One region of the Actinomadura sp. 1N219 genome, then DNA from elsewhere that is predicted to be linked to it. Evidence: predicted binding sites of a transcription regulator. Region 1 holds the regulator's gene; the other holds the start of a gene.
What was found. Region 1 encodes LexA, which represses DNA repair genes until DNA is damaged. Its sites were predicted from a motif close to TCGAACANNTGTTCGA; they were not measured.
Positions count from the first base shown of each region.

Region 2: the regulator LexA is predicted to act here: its motif matches at 5,731-5,746, upstream of uvrA (excinuclease ABC subunit UvrA).

Region 1 covers NZ_JBIRAY010000008.1:32,286-43,611, forward strand. The annotation lists gene leuS (leucine--tRNA ligase) at 1-251, shown strand, start outside; gene lexA (transcriptional repressor LexA) at 931-1,632, opposite strand; gene ACH35V_RS23780 (LysM peptidoglycan-binding domain-containing protein) at 1,807-2,142, shown strand; gene nrdR (transcriptional regulator NrdR) at 2,985-3,458, shown strand; gene ACH35V_RS23790 (vitamin B12-dependent ribonucleotide reductase) at 3,578-6,397, shown strand; gene ACH35V_RS23795 (DoxX family protein) at 6,483-7,226, opposite strand; gene ACH35V_RS23800 (serine hydrolase) at 7,344-8,249, opposite strand; gene ACH35V_RS23805 (OsmC family protein) at 8,323-8,781, shown strand; gene ACH35V_RS23810 (pirin family protein) at 8,804-9,772, opposite strand; gene ACH35V_RS23815 (biotin/lipoate A/B protein ligase family protein) at 9,880-10,929, shown strand; gene ACH35V_RS23820 (TerD family protein) at 11,107-11,326, shown strand, end outside.
Region 2 covers NZ_JBIRAY010000003.1:124,560-135,885, reverse strand. The annotation lists gene ACH35V_RS12750 (tetratricopeptide repeat protein) at 1-3,225, shown strand, start outside; gene ACH35V_RS12745 (Crp/Fnr family transcriptional regulator) at 3,322-4,044, shown strand; gene ACH35V_RS12740 (maleylpyruvate isomerase family mycothiol-dependent enzyme) at 4,088-4,834, opposite strand; gene ACH35V_RS12735 (MBL fold metallo-hydrolase) at 4,907-5,698, shown strand; gene uvrA (excinuclease ABC subunit UvrA) at 5,917-8,754, shown strand; gene ACH35V_RS12725 (Rieske (2Fe-2S) protein) at 9,211-9,615, shown strand; gene ACH35V_RS12720 (Rieske (2Fe-2S) protein) at 9,740-10,285, shown strand; gene ACH35V_RS12715 (mechanosensitive ion channel family protein) at 10,272-11,326, opposite strand, start outside.

The sequences.
Region 1 (11,326 bases):
CCGCGCCGGTCATCAGCGCCGGCTGGCCGTCCGCCGATCCGGCCCTGCTGGTGGAGGAGTCGGTGACGTGCGTCGTCCAGGTCGCCGGCAAGGTCCGCGACCGGCTGGAGGTGGCGCCGGGAATCGCCGAGGCCGACCTGGAGCGCCTGGCGCTGGCGTCCCCGAAGATCCAGGATGCCCTGTCCGGCGCCGACATCGCCAAGATCATCGTCCGCGCCCCCAAGATCGTCAACATCGTCCCCAAGCGCTGACACCCTCGCCCGTCAGTCCCGCCGTCCGTCAGTCCCGCCGCCCCGGTCCGGTCGTCCGTCAGGCGGTCGTCTATCAGGCCCGTTGCCTGTCAGGCCCGCCGCCCCGGCCCGTCGCCCGGGCACGTCGTCCGTCAGGCCTGCCGTCCGGGCCCGTCGTCCGGGCCCGTCGTCCGTCAAGCCCGTCGTCTGTCAGGCCGGTCGTTTGTCAGGCCCGTCGTCCCGGGTCTGGCGTCCGTCAGGCCCGTCGTTTGTCAGGCCGGTCGTTTGTCAGGCCTGCCGCTCCGGGGCTGGCGGCCGCGAACCCTCTCGACCCGTGCAGAGCGCAGGGCGGCGTTTCAGTAGTGGCACGGCAGGCTTCTGCGACGGTCTGACGGATGTCCGGTTTGGCGGCGCCGCTGGGGGGCGCCTGATTAGCTGAGGGCCGCCTGATTAGCGGAGACGCTCGTCGTCCGGGGCGTTGATCCCTGCGGTCTGCCGACCGGGGTGCCGTTCAGCGGTGAGTGCGCCGGGGTCGTTCGCGGCGACCCGCTGGTGTCCGGTCTGACGGCCCGCCAGAGGCGGGGACGGGGACGGGGACGGGGACGTGCGGAAGCGGCCGTCGTCCGGGCCATGATGTGGCGGAGCGCGTGTCTCGTGCGGGGCGGGCGCGCGGCCCCGGGGTTGCGGGGCCGCGCGGGTGTCACATCTTGCGGAGGACCGCTACGACGCGTCCTAGCACCGTCGCCTCGTCGCCGGGGATCGGCTCGTACGCGGGGTTCTGCGGCTGCAGCCAGATATGGCCGTCCTCCCGGCGCTTGAACGTCTTCACCGTCGCCTCGCCGTCGATCATGGCGGCCACGATGTCGCCCTGCTCGGCCACCGGCTGCTGCCGGACGACGACCCAGTCACCGTCCGCGATCGCGGCGTCGATCATCGAGTCGCCGGTGACCTTCAGCAGGAAGTGGGTGCCCTCGCCGACGAGCTGCTTCGGCAGCGTGAACACGTCCTCGACGGCCTCCTCGGCGAGGATCGGCCCACCTGCGGCGATCCGTCCGACCAGCGGCACGTACGCGGGCGCGGGCTGCGACGACGCGGGCTGCCCTCCGGCGGCCTCGTAGGCCTCCTCGTCAGTCCGCACCGGCGTGGCGCCCGGCACTCGCACCTCGACCGCGCGGGGACGATTGGGGTCGCGGCGCAGGAAACCCTTGCGCTGCAGCGCCCGGAGCTGGTGCGACACGCTGGAGGTGCTGGTCAGCCCGACGGCTTCGCCGATCTCGCGCATCGAGGGCGGGTACCCACGGCGCTGGACCGAGTCGCGGATCACCTCCAGCACCATGCGCTGCCGTTGCGTCAGCCCCGTCTCGTCCATGGGGCCGTCTGGCAGCTCCCGGACCTTGCTCATCGCTCGTCGCCTCCCGGCGCCTCGATCGGTCACTCCTTGTCATGGAACCTATCGCGTCGGAGCCCAATGATCAAACAATTGTTCGAAGTGGTGCTCGCTTTTTGTCGGCGCCTCCTGGTAGAACATCGTACAGGCGTTCGATCGAAAATGTATTCGACGTCGAGGAGGGGAGAGATGTCGGGTTCACCCCAGAGTGACCGGGTCCCGATCCGCCTGACCCGCCGCGGGCGCGTGGTCCTGGTCCTGTTCGCCGCGACCGTCACGCTCATAAGCCTGTGGCTGACGGTGGGGCCCGGTGCCATGGCTGGCGGCCGCGAGGCCCATGACGACCCGTCCAAGCCCGCCAGAACCGTCGTCGTCGAACGTGGCGACACTCTCTGGAACATCGCAGCGGACACCGACCCGGGAAGTGACCCACGCGTCGTCGTCCAACGCATCATTGATCTCAACGGCCTAGGCGGCGATCCCACCGTCCAGCCAGGCCAGGAGCTCCGCCTCCCCGCCCGCTGAACCACCGCCCGCCCGAGACATGTGCCGGAGACGCCGATCGTGACGGGCACGCCTGTTCCCCGACTCGGCAGGTGACCGCCCTGGACCGTCGAACGCACCCTCTGTCCGGGCGCGCGTGGGCGCGCGAGAGCTTGGTCGCCATGGCGCGGCCGGTTTCGAGTGCCGACGACATCGAGCGGCTCGCCTCACCCGCGGAGGCCGTCCTGACGCCGGACGGGGACGCGGGGTGTCGGACGGGTCGCGGAGTGTCGGACGGGTCGCCTCGACCAACATGCCCGACTCGGCGTTGGCCGTCGTGGGATGGGCGGGGTGTGGCGGCGGTGTGCGGCGGCGGGTCTCCTGCCTTCGCCAGGTCGGCCACGGCGTCGGCGGCGAGTGATCGCGGTTCGGGTGGCGGGCCGTGTGCGAATCGGTGGCAGCGCCTATGGGCTGAGGGTGATGTGAGGGGGTGCGTGGCCGCATCGCGGTTTGGTGGCGGGGGCCAAGGAAGCGCGAGCGGTGCGGCGCCTGTGGGTCCTCATCGGGCGGACGGGCTCGTACGTCGGCGGCGGTGGGGATGTGGGGTGTGGCGGTGTCGGGAGCGGGTGATTTGGGGGGTGAGCTTGCGTTCTGTGAGCGACGGCGACTCCGGGTGACGACACGCCCGGGAGGAAATCTTGGAGGACGGAGCTGACCTGGACGTACGCGGCGGATGTGATCCACGAGGCGTGAGATCAGGTTGCGTACGCCTGCGGCGAGTCGTACCGTTGGACCACAACATCTAGTAGTCACACCGATGTACTTCACCCATATATGGAACTGTTCAGCGGTGTGAAGCGTTATCGTCAGGGGAGGGATGTAACGTGCACTGCCCGTTCTGTCGCAACCCTGACACCAAAGTGATCGACAGCCGTGCGACCGACGACGGGGGCGCAATTCGGCGCCGCCGGTCGTGCGCGGAATGCGGCAGGCGATTCACGACGCAGGAGAATGTGCTCGTGATGGTGGCCAAGCGCAGCGGCGTCACCGAGCCGTTCTCCAGGGAAAAGATCATCGCCGGTGTGCGCAGGGCCTGCCAGGGCCGTCCGGTCGACGAGGATGCGCTCGCGAAGCTGGGTCAGCGGGTCGAAGAGGAGATCAGATCCTCCGGCTCCGCGGAAATCCCCTCGCACGAGATAGGCCTCGCGATCTTGGGGCCGCTCGGCGAGCTTGATGAGGTCGCCTATCTGCGATTCGCCTCGGTCTACCGGAGCTTCGAGTCGCTGGACGACTTCGCCAAGGAGATCGAAACACTGCGGAAGGCCGGTTTCTCGGGGGAGTCCGGCCCGCCTCGGTAGGGCGGGTTCCGGAAACACATCAGCACATGTAAGAGCGTTTCCGCGCGGGGCATGCCCCGTGCGGTGGCGGGGTTGTTCCTGAACAGGGCCCGGCGGGTGGGCCCGAGAGGGGGAAGGTCATGACGGAGACGGTGAGCGGCTCGGCGGCACGGCGCGGCAAGGGGGGCCGCAAGGGGCTGAAGGTCGAGCGCATTTTCACCACGCCCGGCGTGCATCCGTACGATGAGCTGCGCTGGGAACGTCGTGACGTCGTCATGACCAACTGGCGCGACGGCTCGGTCAACTTCGAGCAGCGCGGTGTCGAGTTCCCCGACTTCTGGTCGCTGAACGCGGTCAACATCGTCACGTCCAAGTACTTCCGCGGCGCGGTCGGCACGCCGCAGCGCGAATGGAGCCTGAAGCAGCTGGTCGACCGCGTCGTCCGCATGTACACGGACACGGCCCTCAAGGAGGGCTATTTCGCCACCGAGCAGGACGCCGAGATCTTCGACCACGAGCTGAAGTACGCGCTCGTCCACCAGCTCTTCAGCTTCAACTCGCCGGTCTGGTTCAACGTCGGCACCAAGTCGCCGCAGCAGGTTTCGGCGTGTTTCATCCTGTCGGTGGACGACACGATGGAGTCGATTCTCGACTGGTACAAGGAAGAGGGCGTCATCTTCAAGGGCGGGTCCGGCGCCGGCCTGAACCTGTCGCGCATCCGGTCCAGCAGGGAGCTGCTGTCGTCCGGCGGCACGGCCAGCGGACCCGTGTCGTTCATGCGCGGCGCCGACGCGTCCGCCGGGACGATCAAGTCGGGCGGCGCGACGCGGCGGGCCGCGAAGATGGTCGTGCTGGACGTCGACCACCCCGACATCGGGGAGTTCATCGAGACCAAGGCGCGCGAGGAGAACAAGATCCGCGCGCTGCGGGACGCCGGGTTCGACATGGACCTCGGCGGCAAGGACATCGGCAGCGTCCAGTACCAGAACGCCAACAACTCCGTCCGCGTGTCGGACGAGTTCATGCACGCCGTCGAGTCGGACGGCGAGTTCGGCCTGCGCGCCCGGATGACCGGCGAGGTCGTCGACACCGTCAAGGCCAAGGACCTGTTCCGGCTGATGGCGAAGGCCGCCTGGGAGTGCGCCGACCCCGGCATCCAGTACGACGACACGATCAACGACTGGCACACCAACCCCGAGACCGGCCGCATCACCGCGAGCAACCCGTGCTCCGAGTACATGAGCCTGGACAACTCGTCCTGCAACCTCGCGAGCATCAACCTGCTGAAGTTCCTCACGGACGACGGGACGTTCGACGTCCGGCGGTTCGTCAAGCTCACCGAGCTGATCATCACGGCGATGGACGTGTCGATCACCTTCGCCGACTTCCCGACGGAGAAGATCGCGGAGACGACCCGCGACTACCGGCAGCTCGGCATCGGCTACGCCAACCTCGGCGCGCTGCTGATGGCGTCCGGGCACGCCTACGACTCCGAGGGCGGACGGGCGCTCGCCGCGGCGATCACGTCGCTGATGACGGGCGTCGCCTACCGCCGGTCCGCGGAGATGGCGGGCGTCGTCGGCCCGTACGCGGGCTACGCGCGCAACGCCGAGGGGCACAAGCGCGTCATGCGCAAGCACGCCGCCGCCAACGACGGCATCCGCACGCTGGACGCGATCGACAAGGAGATCCACGCGGCCGCGGCGAAGCAGTGGCAGGAGTGCCTGAAGGTCGGCGAGAAGAACGGCTACCGCAACGCCCAGTCCTCGCTGCTCGCCCCGACGGGGACGATCGGGCTGATGATGGACTGCGACACCACCGGCATCGAGCCGGACCTCGCGCTGATGAAGTTCAAGAAGCTCGTCGGCGGCGGGTCCATGCAGATCGTCAACCACACGGTGCCGCGGGCGCTGGAGAAGCTCGGCTACCAGCAGGAGCAGATCGAGGCGATCGTCGAGTACATCGCCGAGCACGGCCACGTCGTCGACGCCCCCGGCCTGCGCACCACGCACTACGAGGTGTTCGACTGCGCGATGGGCGAGCGGGCGATCAGCCCGATGGGGCACGTCCGGATGATGGCGGCCGTCCAGCCGTTCCTGTCCGGCGCGATCTCCAAGACGGTGAACATGCCGGAGCAGGCCACCGTCGAGGACATCGAGAAGGTGTACTTCGAGGGGTGGCGGCTCGGCCTGAAGGCCCTGGCGATCTACCGCGACAACTGCAAGGTCGGCCAGCCGCTGTCCGCCGCCGGGAAGAAGGAGGCGGTCAAGGAGGCGCCGGCGGAGGCCGCGGGGGCGACGCGTCCGGTCCGCAGGCGGCTGCCGAAGCAGCGTCCGGCGACCGTCACGCGCTTCTCCGTCGCGGGCGCCGAGGGCTACATGACCGCGTCGTCCTACCCGGACGACGGCGTCGGCGAGGTGTTCCTCAAGCTCGGCAAGCAGGGCTCGACCCTCGCCGGTGTGATGGACGCCTTCTCCATGGCGATCTCGATCAGCCTGCAGTACGGCGTCCCGCTGGAGACGTGGGTGGAGAAGTTCACCAACATGCGGTTCGAGCCCGCCGGGATGACCGACGATCCGGACATCCGCATGGCCACCTCGGTGATGGACTACATCTTCCGCCGCCTGGCGCTGGACCACCTGCCCTTCGAGGAGCGGGCGGGTCTCGGCATCCTGACGGCGGAGGAGCGCGCCATGCAGGCGAACGGGGAGGACCCCGCCGCCCTGCACTCCGAGGACGAGGTCGACCACGAGTCCCTGGCCCAGTCCGCCGCGATCGCCCGTCCCGCACCGGTGGCGGCGGCGCCGGCGGGGGAGGCGCGCTCGTCCATGGAGGTCATCGAGTCCCGCCAGGGCCGCACCGCGGACGCGCCGCTCTGCCTCACCTGCGGCACGAAGATGCGTCCGGCGGGCAGCTGCTACGTCTGCGAGGGCTGCGGCTCCACCAGCGGCTGCAGCTGATCACGGAGGCGGGCGGTTTGAGGCGTCCGCGTTGAGCCATCCCCCGCCCGCCGCGCACCCGGCGGGCGGGGGATTCGTTCGTTCGTCAGGTCGCGTCGTTCTTGTCGTCGGCCGGGGCGGTCTCGGCGGTCTCGGCGGTCTCGGCCGGGCGAGTGCGGCGGGCGCCGGGGGCGCGGTGCTTCCGCGCCGCCTTGCGGGGGCCGGCCACCAGCAGATCGTCCTCGGAGCCTTCGGCGGCGGGTTCGGCGGGTGGCTCGGCGGGCGGCGGGTTCTTCGCCGATCGCCGGGCCCGGTGCTTCTTCCTGGGCTGCTTCGTCGTCTCGGACTGGGTTTCGGACTGGCTTTCGGCTTGGCGGAGCGATTTCACGAAGCTCGCCGCGTCCTCTTCGTCGTCGTCCGAACGGCGCAGCCGCTTCGTCACGATCCACTGGTCGAGGGTCAGCCGCCCGCCGGCGCCCGCGGCGAACAGCAGGCTCGCCAGGCCGAGGACGAGGACGAGCTCGTAGCCGTTCTCGACCGTCGCGCCGTCCACCATGAACAGGCCCTCGCCCGCGTGGACGAACACGAACGCGCCCGCCATGTCCGCGAACAGCAGCAGGCCGGTGACCGGCAGGGCGAGCCCGGCGATCAGCGCGGCGCCGCCCAGGAGTTCGGCGAAGGCGGCGTAGACGGCGGCGGCCGTGGGGAGCGGGACGCCGAGGTCGTCGAACGAGCGGCCCGTCGCGGTGATGCCCGCCTCGATCTTCTGCCAGCCGTGCGCCATGAACACGAGGCCCACGCCGAGCCGCGCGAGGACTGCCACGGCGTCGTACAACGGTCGAGGACGCATGCCGTCGCTCCTTGGGTGCGGTGATCCCCGGTTCGATCGGAGAGTATGACGGCCTTCATGCGGATTCGGCGACTGGCGCAGGTGAGAGCGGGTGCCAGACGCCTCCGGGGCGGTGCGTCATCGTTCTGCCGGTGCGGTTTTGGTCAGTGCCTCGGTGACGGTTTCGGCGGTGTGTTCTATGGCTTCGATGCCGTCCCGCATCGTGGGGTGGCGCTCGGAGACTGCGGCGATCAGGTAGCGGTGGCCTGCGTTGCGGACGATGCCGATGCTGGTGACCGTCCAGCGGCCGCCGTGGACGTCGCGGGGCAGCCAGCCGTTCTTGACCTCGGCGTCGGCGCCCGCGGCGCTCACGCCCCATGCCTGGTCGGGTGCAACGTCCCGCATCAGGCGGCGGACGTAGCGGCGCGCGTCCGGGGCGAGGGGGCTTTCTGGCGAAATCAGCGCGGTGAGCAGCCGGATCTGGTCGGCGGCGCTCGTTTCGGTCGACCCCCACGCGCCGCCGGGGCCTGGGTCGGTGTCGCGAAGGCCCAGTTCCTCGTTGGCGGACGCGAGGCCCGCGGAGCCGCCGATGGCGTGCCAGAGCGCGGAGGCGGCGGCATTGTCGCTCAGCGTGATCGCGCGCTCGGCCAAGCCTTTCTCGGCGGACGTGAGAGGACGTTCGCGGCGCTGCGCTTTGAGCAGCAGAGCCATGACGATGTCGACTTTGACGATGCTGGCCGTCGCCGTTCGCAGGCCCTTCCCGTAGGAGTACGAGATGCCGGTGGTCAGGTCCCGTACCGAAAGCGACAGGCTGCCCGGACGACCATCGAGGTAGTCACGGAGAGTCCGCGTGAGCGCTTCACGTTGCGTCGCGGTGAACGTGGGCGTGGGCGTGGGCGTGGACCTCTGTCGCGGAATGGGCGTCGTCACCGCAATCGTAGGGACGGGGACGGGCTCGTACACGAATGTCGAAGAACCGGCCACGAGGACGGCGGCCGCCGCGAGCAGGACGCCGGCAAGGAGGCCTGCGGCCTTGAACTGCATGATCGCGAGTGTCGTGAGAGCGGCGTTACCTTTGTGTTAGCCGTCCGCCGCCTGCGAGGGGAGAGTGAGCCGCGTGAAGAGCCACCAGTACGAGGTGTCGGTGACCTGGACGGGCAACACCGGGACGGGGACGAGTTCCTACCGTGCCTACGAGCGGGCCCATGAGGTGCGCGCGGACGGCAAGCCGCCGATCGCGGGCAGCGCCGATCCGAGTTTCCGCGGCGACCCCGCGCGGTGGAATCCGGAGGAATTGCTCGTCGCGTCCCTCTCGGAATGCCACATGCTGTGGTTCCTCCATTTGTGCGCCGTCGAGAAGATCGTGGTCACCGCGTACGAGGACAGCCCGCTCGGCACCATGACCGAGACTCCGGACGGCGGCGGACGGTTCGAGGAGGTCGTGCTCCGTCCCCGGGCGACCCTGGCCGATCCCGGGCGGGCCGCCCGCGCCGCCGAATTGCATCACCGGGCGAATGAGTTGTGCTTCATCGCGAACTCGATGAATTTCCCGGTCCGCCATGAACCGAGTTTCTAGAACCCGCCGATGGTGAGTTCGGTCAGCGGGCGCGGCCGCGGGGCTTGAGGGGAGTGGCGGGCAGCGCCGGCGCTGGAATGGGCGGCCCGTCGTAGCCGCGGACCACGCCGAAACGGTCGCCCGCCATCCAGTCCTGGCGCGCCCGGCCGATCTCGTCGCCCGTCCGGGCGACGAAGTTCCACCACATCACGAGCTTCTCCTCGAACGGCTCGCCGCCCAGCAGCACGAGCCCGCTGCCGCCGTCGGCGGCCCTGAGCGGCAGCTCGCGGCGGCCGCAGCCGAGGTACAGCATCGAGCCGGGTTCCACCCGCAACCCGTCGATCTCCGTTATGCCGGACATCGTGAGCGCGGCGTACTCGAAGTCGGGCTCGACCGGCAGCCGTGCTTCGGCGCCGTCCGCCAGGGTGATGTCCGCGCCCATGATCGGTGTGAAGGCCGTGCCGGGGGAGGCGGCTCCGTCCAATTGCCCCAGGATGACGGTGGCTCCGAAGCCAGGTTTCTGCACGACGGGCAGGTCGGCGTGATGCTCGAACGCGGGATCGGTGTGCCGGTGGGCGTCCGGCAGAGCGACCCACAGTTGGGCGCCGTGCAGGATGGCCGGATGGCTGCGCGGCGACTCCTCCGAGTGCGCGATGGCCCGTCCCGCCGTCATCAGCCCGAGTTCCCTAGGACGGACGGTCTGCAGGCTGCCCAGGCTGTCGCGGTGCAGTACTTCGCCGTCGTGCAGCCAGCTCACTGTCTGCAGCCCTATATGCGGATGCGGCGGCACCTGCATGCCCGGCTCGTCGGTGATGTCGTCCGGGCCGTAGTGGTCGACGAAGCACCAGGCGCCCACCATCCGCCGCCCGAGACTGGGCAGCAGCCGCTGGACGACTGTGCTCTCACCGAGCGGCACGCGTCGCGGGGGCAGGAGTTCATGCACGGGACGGCCTGGCACGTCGTCCCGTCCACCGCACTCGACCGGCTTCGGCCGGACGTCGAGATTGCTCACCGGCACCGTCCTTCCCACGACCGCCACCCGTAACGATGCCCAGAGGCCCCGCCGGCCAAGCCGAAAGACGGAATCAGCGGTAGGACGGCGGGGTTCGACTGTATGTGATGCACGGTGAGTACAAGGTCCCCGGTGGCAAGCTCGTCGTCGCCGACGTGGACGTCGTGGACGGGCTGCTGCGCGAACCGAGAATCAGCGGCGATTTCTTCCTGGAACCGGACCGCGCACTGGAGGCCATCAACGCCGTCCTGGACGGCCTCCCCGCTGGGCTCGACGCAAAGGCGATCGGCGCGCGCGTGGACGCCGGCCTACCGCAAGGCACGGTGATGCTGGGAATCACTGCGGAGGCCGTAGGAATCGCTGTGCGGCGCGCTGTCGCGCGTGCGTCGGACTGGCGCGACCACGACTGGCGGCTGATTCATGAGCCGCCGCAGGAGCCGGCCCTGCACATGGCGCTGGATCAGGTCCTCGCCGAGGAGGTCGGCTCGGGACGGCGTCCGCCGACGCTGCGGGTGTGGGAGTGGGCGTCGCCCGCTGTGGTCATCGGCAGTTTCCAGTCGCTGCGCAACGAGGTCGACGCCGCGGCGGCGGACCGGCACGGGGTGGACGTGGTCCGCCGCAACAGCGGCGGCGGTGCGATGTTCATCGAGCCGGGCAACACGATCACCTATTCGCTGTACGCGCCGGGGACGCTGGTGGCGGGCATGTCGTTCGCGGAGAGCTACGCGTTCCTGGACGACTGGGTGCTGGGCGCGCTCGGCGAGCTCGGGATCAAGGCGTGGTACCAGCCGCTGAACGACATCACGTCCGACCAGGGCAAGATCGCGGGTGCGGCGCAGAAGCGGCTCGCCGCCGGCGCGGTCCTGCACCACGTGACCATGGCGTACGACATCGACGCGGAGAAGATGCTGCGGGTGCTGCGGATCGGCCGGGAGAAGATCTCTGACAAGGGGATCGCCAGCGCGGTCAAGCGCGTCGACCCGCTGCGCCGCCAGACCGGCCTCGCCCGAGAGGAGATCATCGACCGCATGATCGGGCACTTCCGGACCCGGTACGGCCTGGTCGGCGACGAGGTGAGCGAGGACGAGCTGCGCCTCGCCCGCAAGTACGTCACGGACAAGTTCAGCACGCCGGAATGGACGGCCCGCGTCCCCTGACGCCTCCGCGCCACACACCCCCCGGAAGGGCCAAGCGTCAAGGTGAACAGACTGCCGAAACATGGTCGACGGCCAGGCCGGAACTCCACGACGATTCGGCGCGTCCCTCAATTGCAGGTCGCGAGGCCGCGCGACGGCCCGTAAGTTGAGGACATCGATCGATGATGAGGAGCGTTCATGTCGTTGCAGAAGGGCGCCAACACCGCGGTGCCGGTTCCCTCGGTCCGGGTCGAGCTCGGCTGGCAGAGTGGTCCTGGCGTGCCCGACGCGGACGCGTCCGCGCTCCTGCTTGCGGACACGGGACGGGTGCGTTCGGACGACGATTTCGTCTTCTACAACCAGCCCGCGCATAACTCGGGAGCGGTCCGCCATGACGGGAAGCAGCAGGGGCCGACCG
Region 2 (11,326 bases), on a different contig from region 1:
CTGGTGCGGTGGTTCCGGCTGTGGCGGTCCAGGGGGATCCTCGACCGCAGGCCGCGGCCGCTGACCGTCCTCGACACCGAGCGGCTGCGCCGGGCCGCGAGCCCCTGGGGGGACGAGTGGCCCGCCGCGGAACGCGAGCCCGCGCGCGAGCCGGAGGCCGAGGCCGCCGCCGGGATCGCGGCGCGCGAGCCGGTGCGCCTCGAAGGCGGCGGGTCGCCGCAGGTCCTGCTGCCCGCCGACAACCCGTACTTCGCGGGCCGCGCGATCAGCCTCGGGAAGCTGGACCTGCTGGTCGGCCAGTCCGAGTGGCCGCGCGCCGTGCTCGTCCAGGGGATGGCCGGGGTCGGCAAGACCACCCTCGCGCTGCACTGGGCGCACCGCGTCGTCGACCGGTTCCCGGACGGCGTCCTGTTCGCCGACCTGCGCGGCACGCGCCGCAGCCCCGTCACCCCGGCGGAGGCGATGGGGCAGGTGCTGCGCGCGGCGGGCGTGCCCGGCGACCAGCTCCCGCGGACGGAGGCCGAACTGGCGGCGCAGTGCCGCTCGCTGCTGGCCGACCGGCGGATGCTGCTGATCCTCGACAACGCGTCGCGGCCCGAGCAGATCAGGCCGCTGCTGGCCGCGGCGACGTCCGGGCTGGTGGTCGTGACGAGCCGGCGGCGGCTGCCGGACCTGCTCGAAGGCGCCGACATCCGGACGCTGGAGCTGCGGGAGATGGCCACGCAGGAGGCCGTCGACCTGATCTCCAACGTGCTCGGGCCGGGGGACGCCCGCGTCCGGGACGAGCACAAGGCCGTCGTGCGGCTCGCCGGCGAATGCGGGCACCTGCCGCTGGCGCTCGGCGTCATGGCGGGACGGCTGGCCGAGAACCCCGGCGAGTCGATCGCCGCGACCGTCCGGCAGCTGGCCGAGCGGGACGCGAAGGACGCGCCCCCCTACGGGCCGGGCCTGACCGGGGGCGGGCTGAGCGAGGGCGCGTCGCACGGCTCGTCCGGGCCGGGGCTGCAGGCCGTCCTCAGCCCGACGTTCGACGTCGCCTACCGCAGCCTGCGCAGCGACCAGCGGGAGGCGTTCCGCAGGCTCGGCCTCATCACCGGCCCCGACTTCACCCCCGCCGCGCTCGCCGCCCTCCAGGACCGGACGGTCGACGAGGCCCGCGAGTGCCTGGAGGGGCTCAGGCAGGCCTACCTCGTCCACGACGTCCGGCCGGGCCGCTACCGGATGCACGACCTGCTGCGCGACTTCGCCCGCCAGCGCGGCCTGCGGGAGGACTCCGACGGCGAGCTGATGGCGGCGCAGCGGCGGCTGCTCGCCGGGTACCTCGCCGAAGCGCGCGGGGCGGGGGCGGCGCTGGCGATGCGGCCCCGTCCGGCGGTGCACCGGAGGGAGGCGCGGAGCCGTCCGGCCACCGCCGCCGAACGCGTGGCCGGGCTCGCCTGGTTCGAGTCCGAGCGGCGCAACCTCGTCGCCGCCGTCCACCAGGCCGCCCGGCTCGGCCTGCACCGGACGTGCTGGGAGCTCGCCGACGCCCTCTTCGACTTCCAGGAGTTCCGGCGCTACAGCGAGGACAACATCGCCGTCCACCAGGCGGGCCTGCACGCGGCCCGCACCGAGGAGGACTGGGCGGCCGCGGCCGTGATGCTGCACAACCTGGCGATGGCGCACTTCGAGCTGGGCGGGTCCGTCCAGGCCATCGGGTACGGGGAGGACGCGCGGCGCGGGTTCCGCGCCGTCGACCCGCCCGACCGGTACGGGGAGGCGGTCACCCTCGCGACACTCGCCGACGTGCACGTGGCACTGGGCCGCTACTTGACGGCGATCCAGCACGCCCGCCGCTCCCTGAACATCCACGAGAAGCTGCGGGACGAGGGCGGAGACCTCGGCGACGGCGGAGTCGCCAAGGGCCACGACACGCTCGCCCGCGCCCACCTGGGCCTCGGCGACTACGAGAAGGCCCTCGACCACGCGGGCAAGGCGCTGCGCGTGCGGCGCCGGGTCGACGACCAGCCGGGCGTGGCGGAGACGCTTCTCACCGTCGCGCAGGTCCACCGGCGGCAGGGGAACGTCCACGAGGCGGTGTCGCACGCCCTGGAGGCCCTCTACATCCGGCAGGAACTCGCCGACATGCACGGCGCCGCCCAGGCACTGACGGAGCTGGCGCGCATGAACGCCGCGCTCGGCCTGCGCGACATGGCGCAGCAGGACGCCGAACAGGCCCTCCGCACCTACCGGGCCCTGGGCGCGCGCCACGGCGAGGCCCGAACGCTGACCACGCTCGGCATGCTCATGTGCGACGCCACCAGGTTCGCGGAGGCGTTCACCTACTGCGGGCAGGCGCTGCGCCTGCACCGCGACACCAGCGACCGGCACGGCGAGGCGGAGGCGCTCGCGCAGATCGGGATCGTCCACTGGCGACTCGGCCGGTACCGGGAGGCGCGCGAGCACCTGCTGCGCGCCGTGGAGATCCGCCGCGAGATCGGCGACCAGCACGGCGAGGCCCACGACCTGGAGCACCTGTCGGTCGTCATGCGCCGCCTCAGCCGCCACCAGGAGGCGTTCGTCCTGGGCCTGGAGGCCCTGGACCTGTGGCACCAGCTCGGCGCGCAGGGCGGTCTGGCCGGGACGCTCGGCAGCCTGGCCCGCACCTACTCCCACCTCGGCCTGCCCGCGGACGCCGAGCGCGCCGCGCGGCAGGCGCTGAAGATCCGCGAGGACGGCGGCGACTGGTACGGCCTCGGCGTCGGCATGGACACCCTCGCCGCCGTGCTCCGCCGCGCCGGCCGCCCCGAGGAGGCCCTCGAACGGGAGCTGGAGGCGCTGCAGTACCTCCGCGAGGTCGGCGACCGGCACTCCGAGGGCACCGCGCTCGTCCACCTCGCCGTCATCCACCTCGACCTCGGCCACGCCGACGAGGCGCTGGAGACCGGGCGGCGCGCCCTCGACCTGGCCGCCGAGCTCGGCGACACCCGCGAGCAGGCGTACGCGCTGCACACCATGGCCCGCGCGTCGCAGCTGCTCGGCAAGCACGCCCGCGCCACCGAGCACGTCAACGCCGAGATCGTCATCCGCCGCGACATGGACGACCAGCGTGGCCTGCGGCGGGCCCTGGAACTGCTCCGCGACTCCCATCTCGCCCTCGGCGACCAGGCCGCGGCGGCCGACTGCGTCCGCCGCGTCCGCGCCCTCGACAGCTGGCTCGAATCGGATCGATCACTCGACATGTGACATAAGACCTAGTCCATCGACGCAGCGCCGCGTTCACTGGACCGTGACGGACCGCGCGGGACCTCGTCCCGACCCGGGTTCGGCGGAGGAGGCGAGATGGAGACCACCCGGTTCTGGGACGTGCTGCCCGCGCGCGCCCGGGAGGCGCTGCTGCGGGCCGGCGCCCCGGTGGTGATCAGGCCGGGCGCGTTCCTCATGCGCGAGCACACCCGCGCGTCCCAGGTCTTCGTGCTGCGCGCCGGGGCCGTCAAGGTGTGGGTGGACCGCGACGGCGACATGGCCATCCTGGACGTCCTCGGCCCCGGCGACCTGGTCGGGGAGATGGAGGCCGTGGACGGCGGCGTCCGGCACGCCAACGTCGAGGCGATGACCCGCGTGGAGGCGCTCGTGCTGCCCGCCGCGCGGTTCCGGACCGTCCTCGACGCGCATCCCGGCTCGGTGTGGGCGGTCGCCGCCGTCCTGTCCGAGCGGCTGCGCGACTCCAACGACATGCGCGTCGCCCACTTCCCCGACGACCCCGAGCGGCGCCTCGCGACGCGGCTGCTGCGCCTGGTGGCGCGCTTCGGCTCCCCGGTCAAGGAGGACCGCCCGGACGGCCCGGCCGACGAGCCGGACGCCGTCGTGGACGAGGGCGGCGTCCAGGTCAAGGTCCCCGTGTCCCAGCAGGACCTGGGCCGCTGGGCCGGGATGGGCCGCCGGAAGGTCGCGCAGATCCTCGCGGCGGAGCCCGTCCGCGGCGGGCTCACCGTGGCCCGCAACTCGATCGTCGTCCGCTCCGTCGACGCCGTCCACCGGCTCGCCGGCCACGACACGGACTGACGGACCGAGGGCCAGAACCCGGCGGGGTCAGAACCCGGCGGGGTCAGAACCCGGTGGTCTCGTGGGGCCACGGCGGCGGCTTCGGCAGCGGCCCGTCCGGACGGATCGTCACCCCGGCCCCGTCCGAGCGGCCGCTCAGCCAGCCGAGCAGCGCCCGCCCCGACCCGGACGCCTCCGGCCCGCCCGGCGCCCAGCCCAGGTCGGCGGACTCGCCGGAGTCGGTCGCGGTGATCCGGTGCCCGGCGAGCTCGCCGCGCAGCTTCTCGGGCAGCGCGGCCATGTCCGTCAGCGTCCTGCCGAGCGCCCACCGGACGTAGGACTCCGGCCAGTCGGCGGGCCCGTACCCGGCGGCGAGGTCGACGTGGTGCGCCTCCACCTCGTGCCAGCGCCGGTACAGCGTGAACCAGGCCGGGTGCGGCCAGCCCTGCATCGCGCTCACCCGCACGTTCCACGCGTCCTCGGGCATCGTCCGCGCCTGCTCGGCGAACCGGGCGGCCGTCGCGCGGACGTCCTCGATCAGCTCGTCGCGCCCGCGTCCGGCGCCCGCCTCCAGGTCGGCGTTGCGGACGTCCATGCTCGGGTACTGCGGGATCTCCACGCCCGTCCGCGCCCATTCGAGCAGGTTCCACAGCGAGTCGGCGTTGCGGGCGATGTGGGTGGCCACATGGCCGCGGCTCCACCCCGGCAGCGCCGACGGGGCCCGCAGGTCCTGGTCACTGAGCCCCGACAGCGTCCCGATGATCCGTTCCATGCCCGGATCCAGCTCGTCGACGACCTCGCGCCAAGTCATGAGACCCTCCCTAGCCCAAAAAGAGCCTCCATCCTGTCGCACGGTTCCGCCCCGTGTCACACAATGGCGATCATGGAGCTTCCGATCTGCCTGACCTGCGGCGTCCAGTACGCCGGACCGCGCCCCGACTGCCCGATCTGCGAGGACGAGCGCCAGTACGTCGGCTGGGACGGCCAGCGCTGGACGACCCTGGAGGAGCTGCGCGCCGACCACCGCGGAAGGGTCGCCGAGGAGGGCCCCGGCGTCGTCGGCATCGGCTGCGAGCCGTCCACCGCCATCGGCCAGCGGGCCCTGCTGCTGCGCGCGCCGTCCGGCAACGTCCTCTGGGACGCGATCACCTACATCGACGACGAGCTGATCCGCCAGGTCACCGAGCTGGGCGGCATCTCCGCCATCGCGATCAGCCACCCGCACTTCTACGGCAGCATGATCGAGTGGGCGCACGCGTTCGACGCGCCCGTCTACATCCACGAGGCCGACCGCCGCTGGGTCGCCCGCCCCGACGACGCCGTCGTCTACTGGACGGGCGACACCCACGAGCTCGCCGACGGCCTCACCCTCGTCAACGCGGGCGTGCACTTCGACGGCGGCCAGGTCCTGCACTGGCGCGAGGCCCGCGCGGTGTTCTCCGGCGACATCCTCCAGGTCGTCAACGACCGCGACTGGGTCAGCTTCATGTACAGCTACCCGAACTACATCCCGGAGCGTCCCCGCACCGTCCGCCGTGCCCTGCGCCTCCTGGAGCCCCACGACTTCGACCGCGTCTACGGCGCCTGGTGGAAGAAGATCGTGTACACGGACGGCAAGCAGGCCGTCCGCCGCTCCGCCGACCGCTACCTCACCTACGCCCTCGACGACGAGTAGGCGCACCCGGGCGTTCCGGTGGCGGGTGGTGTTCGAACACGTGTACGGTGCGAGGGTGCCGCCCGGACGGGCGGGGAGCACCGTGAAATGCGGCGGCGGCCGCCGCTGTTATGGCCTCGGGGATTCTGTCGTACCCCCTGGCTAGCCTTGAGACCGACGTGTCTCTCCCCATCGCCGCGCCCAGAACCCGCGCCCAGAACAGGAACCGGAAGAACGCCGTGCATGACCGACTCATCGTGCGTGGAGCACGCGAGCACAACCTGAAGGACGTCTCGCTCGACCTCCCGCGTGACTCCCTGATCGTGTTCACCGGTCTGTCGGGCTCCGGGAAGTCCAGCCTGGCGTTCGACACGATCTTCGCGGAGGGCCAGCGCCGGTACGTGGAGTCGCTGTCGGCCTACGCCCGCCAGTTCCTCGGCCAGATGGACAAGCCCGACGTCGACTTCATCGAGGGCCTGTCCCCGGCGGTGTCGATCGACCAGAAGTCGACCAGCAAGAACCCGCGGTCGACGGTCGGCACGATCACCGAGGTGTACGACTACCTGCGGCTCCTCTACGCGCGGATCGGGCACCCGCACTGCCCGGAATGCGGCCGTCCGATCAGCCGGCAGGCGCCGCAGCAGATCGTCGACCGGGTGCTGGAGCTGGAATCCGGCACCCGCTTCCAGGTGCTCGCGCCCGTGATCCGCGGGCGCAAGGGCGAGTACCTGGAGCTGTTCCGCGAGCTGCAGTCCAAGGGCTACTCGCGGGCCCTGGTCGACGGCGAGATGATCCGCCTGGACGAGCCGCCCAAGCTGAAGAAGCAGGAGAAGCACGACGTCTCCGTCGTGGTCGACCGGCTCTCGGTGAAGGACTCGGCCCGGCAGCGGCTCGCCGACTCGGTCGAGACCGCGCTGGGCCTCGCGGGCGGCACGATCGTCCTCGACTTCGTCGACCTGCCCGAAGGCGACGAGCACCGCACCCGGATGTACTCCGAGCACCTCTACTGCCCCTACGACGACCTGTCGTTCGAGGAGCTGGAGCCCCGGTCGTTCTCGTTCAACTCGCCCTACGGCGCCTGCCCCGACTGCACCGGGCTCGGCACCCGCATGGAGGTCGACCCCGAGCTCGTCGTCCCGGACGTGGAGATCAGCCTCGGCGAGGGCGCGATCCAGCCGTGGTCGAACGGGCACGTCAGCGACTACTTCCTGCGGCTGCTGTCCGCGCTCGGCGACGCGATGGGCTTCGACCTCAACACGCCGTGGGAGCGGCTGCCCGCCAAGGCGCGCAAGGCGATCCTGGGCGGGCACGAGACCCAGGTCCACGTCCGCTACAAGAACCGCTACGGCCGGACGAGGTCGTACTACACGTCCTACGAGGGCGTGATCCCGTACATCCAGCGGCGCCATGCCGAGTCCGAGAGCGACGCCAGCCGCGAGAAGTTCGAGGGCTACATGCGGGAGATCCCGTGCCCGACGTGCGAGGGCGCCCGGCTCAAGCCGGTCGTGCTCGCCGTCACCATGGGCGGGATGTCGATCGCCGAGGTCGCCGCGATGCCGATCGGCGAGGCCGCGAAGTTCCTGCTGGCGATGGAGCTGAACGAGCGCGAGACGCACATCGCCGAGCGCGTCCTCAAGGAGATCAACGCGCGGCTCGGGTTCCTGCTGGACGTCGGCCTCGACTACCTCACCCTCGACCGGGCGTCCGCGACGCTGGCGGGCGGCGAGGCTCAGCGCATCCGGCTGGCCACGCAGATCGGCTCCGGGCTGGTCGGCGTCCTGTACGTGCTGGACGAGCCGTCCATCGGCCTGCACCAGCGCGACAACCACCGGCTGCTGGAGACGCTGCTCCGGCTCCGCGACATGGGCAACACGCTGATCGTCGTCGAGCACGACGAGGACACCATCGAGGCCGCCGACTGGATCGTCGACATCGGCCCCCGCGCCGGGGAGCACGGCGGCGAGATCGTCGTGTCCGGCACGCTCGACGACCTGAAGAAGTCCGAGCGCTCGCTGACCGGCGCGTACCTGGACGGGCGCCGCGAGATCGCCGTCCCGGAGATCCGCCGCCCGCGGACGCGCGGCCGCGAGGTCACCGTCAAGGGCGCCCAGCAGAACAACCTGCGCGACGTGGACGTGTCGTTCCCGCTCGGCGTCCTCACGGCCGTGACGGGCGTGTCGGGCTCCGGCAAGTCGACGCTGGTCAACGACATCCTCTACAACGCGCTCGCCAAGAAGCTGAACGGCGCGCGGACCGTCCCCGGCAAGCACAAGCGCGTCAACGGCGTCGACCAGCTCGACAAGGTCGTCCACGTCGACCAGTCGCCGATCGGGCGCACCCCGCGCTCCAACCCGGCGACCTACACCGGCGTGTTCGACCACATCCGCAAGCTGTTCGCGCAGACCACCGAGGCGAAGGTGCGCGGCTACCAGCCGGGCCGGTTCTCCTTCAACGTCAAGGGCGGGCGCTGCGAGAACTGCTCCGGCGACGGCACCATCAAGATCGAGATGAACTTCCTGCCGGACGTCTACGTCCCCTGCGAGGTCTGTCACGGCGCCCGCTACAACCGGGAGACGCTGGAGGTCCACTACAAGGGCAAGACGATCTCCGAGGTGCTCGACATGCCGATCGAGCAGGCCACGACGTTCTTCGAGCCCGTCACGGCGATCCACCGGCATCTGAAGACGCTGAACGACGTGGGGCTCGGGTACGTCCGGCTCGGGCAGCCCGCCCCGACGCTGTCGGGCGGCGAGGCGCAGCGCGTCAAGCTGGCGTCCGAGCTGCAGAAGCGCTCCACGGGCCGCACCATCTACGTCCTGGACGAGCCGACCACGGGCCTGCACTTCGAGGACATCCGCAGGCTCCTCGGCGTCCTGAACGGCCTGGTCGACAAGGGCAACACGGTGATCGTCATCGAGCACAACCTGGACGTCGTCAAGACCGCCGACTGGATCATCGACATGGGCCCCGAGGGCGGCTCCCGCGGCGGCACCGTCGTCGCGACCGGAACCCCCGAGGACGTCGCCGCCGAGGAGGCCAGCTACACCGGCCAGTTCCTCGCCAAGATCCTTTCCTGACCGGTTCGGGACACGGCCGAAATTTCGTCCGGGTTCGCTGAACCTTCCGGGTGGGCGGGGCCGTGTTGTGGGGTGAGGCGCTGAAAAGCGCGTCCCGCAGGAGGAGGAAGGCCGTCCGGAACGGGCGGGAAGGCGCACCGGAGGGCGGCCACGGCATCCACCTCGGCGCCGCGAGTGCGGGGAACCGCGGCGCGAGCTTCCTTCCGAACGCGGGACCGGCCGGACCGGCGGCGTGCGGGGGCATCCCCGCGGGCAGGGACGCCGCGGGTCCGGTCCGCTGTTCCCGGGACCCCTCCCGGTCAAGGGGAGGGGCCTCCGGGACGCCCGCCCGGACATCCGCCGCCGGGTGCCGCCCGCCGCCGGGTGCCGCCCGCCGCCGGGTGCCGCCCGCCGCGGAGTGCCGCCCGTGGGCGGGTCGCCGCAGGTCCGGGGCCGCCGTCCAGGATCATGGACCTCATGACTGACGCAGAGGGGATCGGCCGCCGCACGGTGCTGTGCGGGGCCGGAGTCGCCGGCGCCGCCGCCCTGGTCGGGTGCGGCGGCGACGAGGAGAAGTCCGCGCAGGAGCTCAAGGGCAAGGAGGTCGCGAAGGCCGCCGACGTCCCGGTCGGCGGCGGGAAGGTCAACGCGGCGGAGAAGATCGTGGTGACGCAGCCGAGCCAGGGCGTCTTCAAGGCGTTCACGGCGGTCTGCACGCACCAGGGCTGCACCGTGGGCGGGGTGTCCAACGGGGTGATCACGTGCGACTGCCACGGCAGCGAATTCAAGATCGCGGACGGGTCGGTGCAGCGCGGCCCGGCCGAGAAACCGCTGAAGGAGTATCCGGCGCAGGTCAAGGGCGGCGGGATCGTCGTCAGCTGACCGTCCGGCGCCCGCTCGGCGGCCGTCCGGCGCCCGCCGAACTGGTTCGGAATTGAACCATCCCGGGCGCGGATCCGTGCTCCCAGGTGACGTACGGGAATCGAGATGTCACCGGAGGGCGAGTATGCCAGAGGGGTCCGAGACGCGACTGGACGAGACGGAGCAGGCGCCGGGGGGCACCGCGCCGGGGGCCGCCGCGCCGGGGGGTGCGGCGGCCGGGGGCGGCACCCGCAGAGGACTGCTCGTCGGAGCGGGCCTCGCGGGCGTCGCCGGGCTGGCGGCGGCCTGCGGCGGCTCCGGCGACGACGACGCGGGCGGCTCGGCGGACACCGGCACGGGCGGCGGCTCCGGCGGCGGCCAGGAGACCGGCGGCGGTGGCGGGGGCACGGCCCTCGCGGCGGCCGCCGACATCCCGGTCGGCGGCGGCAAGGTCTTCAAGGACGCCAAGGTCGTGGTGTGCCAGCCGTCCCAGGGCGAGTTCAAGGCGTTCTCGGCCGCCTGCACGCACCGCGGCTGCGCCGTCGGCTCGGTGTCCGGCGGCACGATCAACTGCCACTGCCACGGCAGCAAGTTCAAGATCGCGGACGGCTCGGTGGCGAACCCGCCCGCGGAGGAGCCCCTGGAGGAGAAGAAGATCAACGTCCAGGGCGGGCAGATCATGCTCGCCTGACCGTCCGCGCGTGCACCGGGCCGTCCCCGCCGGGGCCGGCCCGGCCGCCGCCGCCGTCGGGCGCGGCGCGGCCGCCGTCGCCGCGGCCGTCGAGGGCGGTCTCCAGCGGTTCGACGCGGAAGCGGGGGAGCGCCTCGGGGTAGCGGTCGCGGATGTGGGAGATGAGATGCTCGCGGACGTCGCAGCGCAGGTCCCAGGTGCTCGCCGAGTCCGCCGCGCTCATCATCGCGCGGATCGTGACCAGCCCGTTCGGCTGGACGCCCACCGCCTGCAGGATCCACTCGCGGCGATCCCACAGCGGGTTGTCGCGGAGCGCCGCGTACAGCTCGGCGCGCAGCTCCTCGATCGGGACCGTCCAGTCGACGTGCAGGTCCACCGACCCGAGCAGCCGGGACGAGTGCCGGGTCCAGTTCTCGAACGGCTGCTCGGTGAAGTACGACACCGGGAAGATCATCCGCCGGTCGTCCCAGAGCCGCAGCGCCACGTAGGACAGGGTCAGCTCCTCGACCCGTCCCCACTCGCCCTGCACGACGACGACGTCGTCCAGCCGCAGCGCGTCGCTGAACGCCAGCTGCAGCCCGGCGAGCAGGTTGCCCAGCACCGGCCGCGCCGCGATCCCGACGACCAGCCCGGCGACGCCCGCCGACGCCAGCAACCCGGCGCCGACCGTGCGCACCGCCGGGAAGGTGAACAGCGCGGCGCCCAGCGCCAGCACCACGATCAGCACGGCCGCGATGCGGCGCAGCAGCAGCATCTGCGTGCGGGCCTTCCTGGCCCGCCGGTTGCGGTCGCCCTCGATCCGCATCAGCCGCTCGAGCGGCGGGTCGCTCAGCGCGTAGCCGATCCGCAGCACCAGCCACGTCGTCACGCCGATCGCGGCGATCCGCAGCGCCTGCCGGACCGCGCTCTCGGCCGGGTCCGCGAGCAGCCGGTACGGCATCGCGGTGCTGCAGCCCACGACCGCGGCGAACGCGAACGCCGGCGCGGCGACCCGCCGGGCGGCGAGCCCGGCCCCAGGCCAGCGCGCCGACAGCCGTCCGG